2 regions of the Brachybacterium rhamnosum genome follow, and region 2 is predicted to be linked to the other one. Evidence: predicted binding sites of a transcription regulator. Region 2 holds the regulator's gene; the other holds the start of a gene.
What was found. Region 2 encodes HrcA, which represses chaperone genes, less so after heat shock. Its sites were predicted from a motif close to TTNGCACTCGNNNNNNNCGAGTGCNAA; they were not measured.
Positions count from the first base shown of each region.

Region 1: the regulator HrcA is predicted to act here: its motif matches at 1,989-2,015, upstream of groES (co-chaperone GroES).

Region 1 is NZ_BAAAIS010000005.1:128,308-132,309, reverse strand. It holds gene ABD080_RS15915 (MogA/MoaB family molybdenum cofactor biosynthesis protein) at 1-239, shown strand, start outside; gene ABD080_RS15910 (molybdenum cofactor biosynthesis protein MoaE) at 257-694, shown strand; gene ABD080_RS15905 (metallophosphoesterase family protein) at 762-1,616, shown strand; gene ABD080_RS15900 (hypothetical protein) at 1,632-1,805, opposite strand; gene groES (co-chaperone GroES) at 2,175-2,471, shown strand; gene groL (chaperonin GroEL) at 2,475-4,002, shown strand, end outside.
Region 2 is NZ_BAAAIS010000003.1:409,287-413,288, reverse strand. It holds gene ABD080_RS12010 (DNA-3-methyladenine glycosylase family protein) at 1-636, opposite strand, end outside; gene ABD080_RS12005 (methylated-DNA--[protein]-cysteine S-methyltransferase) at 645-1,157, opposite strand; gene hrcA (heat-inducible transcriptional repressor HrcA) at 1,389-2,399, shown strand; gene dnaJ (molecular chaperone DnaJ) at 2,446-3,588, shown strand; gene ABD080_RS11990 (16S rRNA (uracil(1498)-N(3))-methyltransferase) at 3,633-4,002, shown strand, end outside.

The sequences.
Region 1 (4,002 bases), on a different contig from region 2:
CCGAGCAGACGGCGCCCCTCATCGAGCGGGAGATGCCGGGCGTGCTCGAGGCGGTGCGTCGGCGCGGGGAGGCCGCCTCACCCGCGGCGCTGCTCAGCCGCGGTCTCGCCGGCATGGCCGGCCGCTGCTTCGTCGTGAACCTGCCGGGCTCCCGCGGCGGTGTGAAGGACGGCATCGCCGTGCTCGACCCGATCCTCGACCACCTGCTCGAGCAGCGCGACGGGGCGGGGCACGAGTGAGCGCCGACGATCCCGCGATGGGTGAGGCGGCGGAGCGTCTCCGGCACGCCGGGGTGACGACCGCGGTCATCGAGGTCGCCGCGATGGTCGAGGCGGTCGCCGATCCGCGCTGCGGCGCCGTGGTCACCTTCGACGGCGTGGTCCGCGACCACGACGAGGGCAGGGGCGTCACGGCACTCACGTACACGGCGCATCCGTCGGCCCAGGAGGTCCTCGCGCAGGTGGCGCACGGGATCGCGGAGCGCTTCCCGGACGTGCGCCTCGCGGTGGCGCACCGTCACGGACCGCTCGCGATCGGGGACAGCGCGCTCGTCGCCGCGGTCGCCGCCCCGCACCGCAAGGCGGCCTTCGCGGCGTGCGACGCGCTCGTGGACGAGGTCAAGGCCCAGGTGCCGATCTGGAAGCATCAGCGGTTCACCGACGGCACCGACGAGTGGGTCGGGGCGCTCGGATAGGACGACCGCGCGCGGGTGAGGGGCTCCCGTTCACCCACGGGACACCCCCGCTCGCTACGGTGCCCGCATGCGCATCCTCCAGATCACGGACACCCACCTCTACGGCGACCCCGCCGCCCGCCACTACGACCGCATCGACACCGGCGCTGCCCTCGAGGGCCTGCTCGGGGCGCTCGGCGCGATCGGTCCCGTGGACGCGGTGGTGCACACGGGGGACGCCTCCGAGGACGGCACGGAGGAGTCCTATCGGCGCCTGCACGCGATCCTCGACCCCGTCGCGGAGCGGCTCGGCGCGCCGCTCGTGGTGACGATGGGCAACCACGACGTGAGCGCGGCCTACGCGGCGGTACGGGGTCCGGGGGCGCGGGGCACGGAGGTGCAGGACCGGGTGCACGAGCTCGCGGGCGGCGGCCGCGTCGTGGTGCTCGACTCGAGCCGGCCGGGTGCGGGCTACGGGGAGCTGACGGGGGAGCAGCTGGACTGGCTGCGCGAGGTGCTCGCGGAGCCCGCGGCGGGCGGGACCGTGCTCGCGATCCACCACCCGCCGCTCGTCGCGGCGACCCCGCTGCTGCGTAGCCTCGACCTCGAGCCGCTGGAGGAGCTCGCAGAGGTGCTCGCGGGGAGCGATGTGCGGATCGTGCTCGCGGGGCACTACCACCACGAGATGAGCGGCAGCATCGGCGGGGTGCCGGTGCACGTCGCCCCCGGGGTCACGAACGTGGTGGACCCGCTGGGGGCGGGGGAGAGCGAGCGGGCGCTCGCGCTGAGCGGGGCGAGCCTCGTCGAGCTCGGGGAGGGCGCCCCGCGGGTCGTCACCTCGGTGCTCCCGAGCGCGGGGGACACGCTCGGGGACGTCACCGTGCCGGTCTACCTGTTCGGGCCGGCGGAGGTGCGGGCGATCGCGGAGGCCGCGGGGCGCTGAGCCCGCGCCCGGCGGTCAGCGGCCCAGGCCGAGGGGGCTGACGCCCTGGGAGGTGCGGGCCTGGGTCACGGCGGCGACGTCGCCGCCCATCCGGTTGCCGATGACGGCGTTGTGCCGCTCGACGTCCTGGCCCTGCATGCGGTCGGCCATGCGGCCGAGGGCGGTGGAGAGGCTGCGGAGGAAGGTCATGGGGGTCTCCTGGTGGATCGGTCCTCGTGCGGGCCGCCCGGGGTCTCCGATGCGGCCGTGTCCCTCTTGTTGTACGCGGACGCGGGCGGGTCGTCACGGGTTCCGCCATGTCCAGTTGCCAGGTTCACAATAAGTGTGTGACCTGGGGCGCAGGAGAGTTCGCCGGGGGCGGACGTCCGGCCGTTAGCACTCGTCTTGCATGAGTGCCAGGACGGTCCTAGAGTGGTCCCCGTTGGCAGTCGAAGGCCGAGAGTGCCAGAGGCTGCCGTGAGGGTCCCGTCCCGGTCGGCACCGCGACGACGTCCAGGACACCGGGTCCCTCCGCCCAAAACTCAGCAGAGTCCATTCTTCTATGAAGGAGTGAGCCGCATGTCGGTCTCCATCAAGCCCCTCGAGGATCGCGTCGTCGTCAAGCCGCTCGAGGCCGAGCAGACCACGGCCTCCGGCCTGGTCATCCCGGACACCGCGAAGGAGAAGCCCCAGGAGGGCGAGGTCGTCGCCGTCGGCGAGGGCCGCTTCGACGACAAGGGTGCCCGCATCCCGGTCGACGTCAAGGTCGGCGACAAGGTCGTCTTCTCCAAGTACGGCGGCACCGAGCTCAAGTACGGCAACGAGGAGTTCCTCGTGCTGGGCGCCCGCGACATCCTCGCGATCATCGAGGCCTGATCCATGGCCAAGGAGATCCTGTACAACGAGGAGGCGCGCCGCGCCCTCGAGCGCGGCGTCGACAAGCTCGCCGACACCGTCAAGGTGACGCTCGGCCCCAAGGGCCGCAACGTCGTCCTCGACAAGAAGTGGGGCGCCCCCACGATCACGAACGACGGCGTCACCATCGCCCGTGAGATCGAGCTCGAGGACCCCTACGAGAACCTCGGCGCGCAGCTGGCGAAGGAGGTCTCCACCAAGACCAACGACGTCGCCGGCGACGGCACCACCACCGCCACCGTGCTCGCCCAGGCGCTCGTCCACGAGGGCCTGCGCAACGTGACCTCCGGTGCGGCCCCGGCCGCGCTCAAGCGGGGCATCGAGAAGGCCGTCGAGGCCGTCTCGGAGAAGCTCGGCGAGCTGTCCATCCCGGTCGACGGCAAGGAGCAGATCGCGTCCGTCGCGGCCGTCTCCAGCCAGGACCGCGAGATCGGCGAGCTGCTCGCCGAGGCGTTCGACAAGGTCGGCAAGGACGGCGTCATCACGGTCGAGGAGTCCTCCACGACCGCGATGGAGCTCGACTTCACCGAGGGCATGCAGTTCGACAAGGGCTTCATCTCCCCGCACTTCGTGACCGACGGCGACCGCCAGGAGGCCGTGCTCGAGGACGCCCAGGTGCTGCTGCACCAGGGCAAGATCTCGGCCGTGGCCGACATCCTCCCGCTGCTCGAGAAGGTCGTGGAGGGCGGCAAGCCGCTCTTCATCATCGCCGAGGACGTCGACGGCGAGGCCCTGTCCACGCTGGTCGTCAACCGCATCCGCGGCAACTTCAAGGGCGCCGCCGTGAAGGCCCCGGCCTTCGGCGACCGTCGCAAGGCGATGCTCCAGGACATCGCGGTCCTCACCGGTGCGCAGGTTGTCACCGCGGACCTCGGCCTGGACCTCAAGTCTGTGGGCACCGACGTGCTCGGCCATGCCGGCCGCGTCGTCATCACCAAGGACTCCACCACGATCGTGGGCGGGGCCGGCGACGAGCAGGCCGTGGCCGATCGCGTGGCGCAGATCCGCTCCGAGATCGAGAACACCGATTCCGACTGGGACCGCGAGAAGCTCCAGGAGCGTCTCGCCAAGCTCGCCGGCGGCGTGTCCGTGATCAAGGTGGGCGCCCACACGGAGGTGGAGCTCAAGGAGAAGAAGATGCGCATCGAGGACGCGGTCTCCGCGACTCGTGCGGCCATCGAGGAGGGCATCGTCGCCGGTGGCGGAAGCGCCATCGTCCAGGCCTCCACCGTCCTCGAGGGCGACCTCGGGCTCTCCGGCGACGAGGCCGTGGGCGTGCGCGCCGTGGCCCGCGCCGTCGTCGAGCCGCTGCGCTGGATCGCGGAGAACGCGGGCCTCGAGGGCTACGTCGTCGTCGAGAAGGTGCGCGACGCGCAGGCCGGCCACGGCCTGAACGCCGCCACCGACGAGTACGTCGACCTCGTCGCGGCCGGCATCATCGACCCGGTCAAGGTGACCCGCTCCGCGCTGCGGAACGCCGCCTCGATCGCGG
Region 2 (4,002 bases):
CGCGGCGAGCTCCTCCGAGGTCGGCGCCCGGTCCGGGAGATCCGCGAACAGCGCGGCTGTCCCGAGCACCGTGCGGGTGCGGGACCGCGTGAGCCCGAGCTCGTCGCGCAGCCGATCGGGATCGACCCGGGCGAGCGCTCCGGGGCGAGGGAACCGGCGCAGCGGGCCGACGGGCGTCGCCGCCGTCCCCTCGCCGTGCGCCGCGAGCAGCCGGGAGCCGAACAGGCGGCCGGCCGCGAGGGAGACCTGCTGACCGAGGACGATGAGGACCACCGCCTCGAACGGATCCGGGTACCGGGTGATGCGCAGCCCGGGCCGCGCGGCGACCTGCGCGGCGAGCACGGGGGAGCGGGAGAGGTGCGCGTCGATCGGCGCGAGGTCCGCGTCGAGGTCGAACCAGCGGCGCACCTGGGCCTGCAGGTCCTCGAGCACGGCCGGGTCCGCGGCGGGGGTGCGCAAGGTGATGCCGTCCGGCCGCGGGGTGAGCGTGACGGGCACCGGGCCGGCTGGGCCGGTGAGGAGGCGGGTCAGGGCTCCGGCCTCCGGATCGAGATGGTCCAGGCCCGTGATCGTGTGCGCCGCGAGGGAGCCCCACGCCGCGACGGCGTCGAGGGGCCCGCGGCAGGGGACGAGGATCTCGGTGCTCAGAACAGCCGCGCCCCGTCCTCCGCGGAGGGCTCCTCGAGGGCGAGCAGGGCCCGCTTGCGCTCGAGACCACCCGCGTAGCCGGTGAGGGAGCCGTCGGCCCCCACGACGCGGTGGCAGGGGACGATGATGCTGATCGGGTTGTGGCCGACGGCCTGGCCGACGCGCTGGGCGAGGCCCGGCCCGCCCAGCTCGCGGGCGATCTCGCCGTAGGTGATGGTCGTCCCGTAGGGGATCTCGCGCAGCCGGGCCCAGACCCGTTCGGAGAACTCGCCGCCGGCGGTGCGCACGGGCACGTCGAAGTCCGTGCGCTCCCCGTCGAGGTACTCGCCGATCTGGATCGCGACCGCGGAGAGCACGGGATCCTCGCCCGCGGCGACCTCGGGGCCCTCACTGCCGGGGGCGAAGGGGTAGGTGTGGCCCGGGAAGTAGAGGCCCACGAGCGCGTCACCCTCGGCGAGGGTCGTGAGCGGGCCGAGGGTGCTCGGCAGGACGGCATGGCGTGCGGTCATCGGGACCTCCTGGATCTCCGTCGTCATGCACGGTAGTCGCCTGCCGGCGCCGTCGTGTGAGGCGGGCACGTGAGGCGGTCGCCCGCCGTGGTGCACGCCCGTGGCGAACGCCTCCCGGGGAGGGGTCCCGGGGACGCGTAAGATTGGCACTCGGCGGCCCCGGGTGCCAGCGTCCCGCCGGCGCCCCGCAGCACGGCCGCCGCACGGCACCACCGCACACGGACCAGGGAGGTGAGAGGGACGGATCCCCGCAAGCTGCAGATCCTCGGCGCGATCGTCGAGGACTACGTCGCGACCCGCGAGCCCGTCGGCTCGAAGTCCCTGCTCGAACGGCACGAGCTCGGCGTCTCCGCCGCGACCGTGCGCAACGACATGTCCGCCCTCGAGGAGGAGGGGCTCATCACGCAGCCCCACACCTCCGCCGGCCGCGTCCCCACCGACAAGGGCTACCGCGCCTTCGTCGACCACGTCGCGGCGATCAAGCCGCTCTCCACCCCCGAGCGCCGCGCGATCCGTGCGCTGCTCGAGGACTCCGGCGACGTCGAGGAGCTGCTCGCCCGCACGGTGCGGCTGCTCGCCCAGCTCACCCAGCAGGTCGCCATGGTCCAGTACCCGGCCCGCCGGCAGGCCCGCATCCGCCACGTGGAGCTCGTGAAGGTCGCCGAGTCCCTGCTGCTGGTCGTGCTCATCACCGAGTCCGGCCGCGTGGACCAGCGCACGATCCCCGTCACCCCGGGGCGCTCCGCGGAGCACTACGCGGGCATGCGCGATGCGCTGAACCGGGCGGTCGCGGGCCGTGAGGTCACCGATCTCGCCGCCCCGCTCGGGGAGCTGCTCGAGACCGTGCCGCCGATCGACCGTCCGGCGGTCGTGGAGGTCTCCGAGGCGCTGGTCGCGCTCGCGGCGAGCCGCGCCGAGGGCCGGATCATGATGGCCGGCACCGCCAACCTGGCGCGCTCCGCCGAGGACTTCTCCCGGGACGTCGAGCCGCTGCTCGACGTGCTCGAGGAGCAGCTCGTGCTGCTGCGGCTGTTCACCGAGATGCACGCCTCCCCGGGCGCGGTCGAGGTGCGCATCGGTTCCGAGCTGCGCGACCAGGCGCTGAACCAGGCCGCGGTCGTGGGCGCCGGCTACGGGGCGGGATCGCACGTCGCGATCCTGGGCCCCTCCCGCATGGACTACGTCACCGGGATCTCAACCGTGCAGGCGATCGCCCGCTACGTCTCCCGCTTCCTCGCATGACCCTCCTCCTGAACGCACCCCTCCCGACCACGCAAGGACCCACCAGGTGAACGACGACTACTACGAGCTCCTCGGCGTCTCGAAGGACGCCACCACCGAGGAGATCAAGAAGGCGTACCGGAAGCTCGCCCGCTCCCTCCACCCGGACGTCAACCCGGACCCGGAGGCCGCCGAGAAGTTCAAGAAGGTCTCCCAGGCCTACGAGACGCTCTCCCACGAGGACAAGCGCCGCCAGTACGACATGGGCGGCGGCCCGGGCATGGGCGGCGCCGGTTTCGGCGGCTTCGGCGGCGCGGGCGGCTTCGACATGGGCGACATCTTCGACATGTTCGCCGGGGCCGCGGGCATGGGCGGCCGCGGTCGCGGCCAGGGCCCGATCCCGCGCCGCCGCCGGGGCGGTGACGTGCTGCGCCGCGCCACGATCGACCTCCGCGACGTGGTCTTCGGCTCCGAGCAGAAGGTCTCCTACCGCACCGCCGTGCTCTGCGAGCGCTGCGACGGCTCCTGCAGCGAGCCGGGCACGAGCCCCACCCGCTGCACCGCCTGCAACGGCTCCGGCCACGTGCAGCGCGTCGCCCAGTCGCTCCTCGGCCAGATGGTGACCATGGCGCCCTGCCCCACCTGTGAGGGCCACGGCGACGTCATCGAGTCGCCCTGCACGGCCTGCTCCGGCCACGGCCGGATCTCCCAGCAGCGCGAGGTCACCGTCCGCATCCCCTCGGGCGTCGAGACCGGCACCCGGATCCAGCTGCGCGGCGAGGGCGAGGTGGGCGAGGCCGGGGGCCCCGCCGGCGACCTCTTCGTCGAGCTCTCGGTCAACGACCACGAGACCTTCGCACGCTCGGGCGACGACCTCGTCACGACCCTCGCGGTCCCGATGACCTCCGCGGCGCTCGGCGCGACGATCCCGCTCGAGACCTTCGACGGCGTCCAGCAGGTGGAGATCCGCGCCGGCTCCCAGCCCGGCGAGGAGTTCGTGCTCAAGGGCCTCGGCGTCACGCCGCTGCGTCGCGAGCGCCGTGGTGACATCCGCGTCGTGCTCGACGTCGATGTGCCCTCCTCGCTCACGGACGAGCAGCGTGACCTGCTCGAGCAGTTCGCGGCGCTGCGCGGCGACGAGGCGGACCGCCCCAGCCCGCGCGTGCACGGCCCGTTCGCGAAGCTCCGCGAGCGCCTGCGCGACCTCTGAGCCGCGCAGCGCGCTGACCCCCGATCCCGGCACCTGGAGCGGACATGCCCACCACGCCCCCCGGATTCCTGATCCTCGACGACGCCCTCGAGGGCGCCGCGGAGGGTGATGCGCTCACCCTCGACGGCGAGGAGGGTCGCCACGCCGCGAAGGTCGCCCGGATCGGCGTGGGGGAGCAGGTGCTCCTCACCGACGGCCCGGGCCGCCAGGTCCTCGCCGAGGTCACCGCCGCGGCCAAGGAGCAGCTCGAGCTGCGCCTGCTCGGCGATCCGAGCGCCCCGGCCCCGCGGCTCCCGCGGCTCGCCCTCGTGCAGGCGCTCGCGACGGGCGGGCGCGACGAGCAGGCGGTCGAGTCCGCGACCGAGCTCGGCGCGGATCGCATCGTGCCGTGGATCGCGGAGCGCTCCGTCTCCG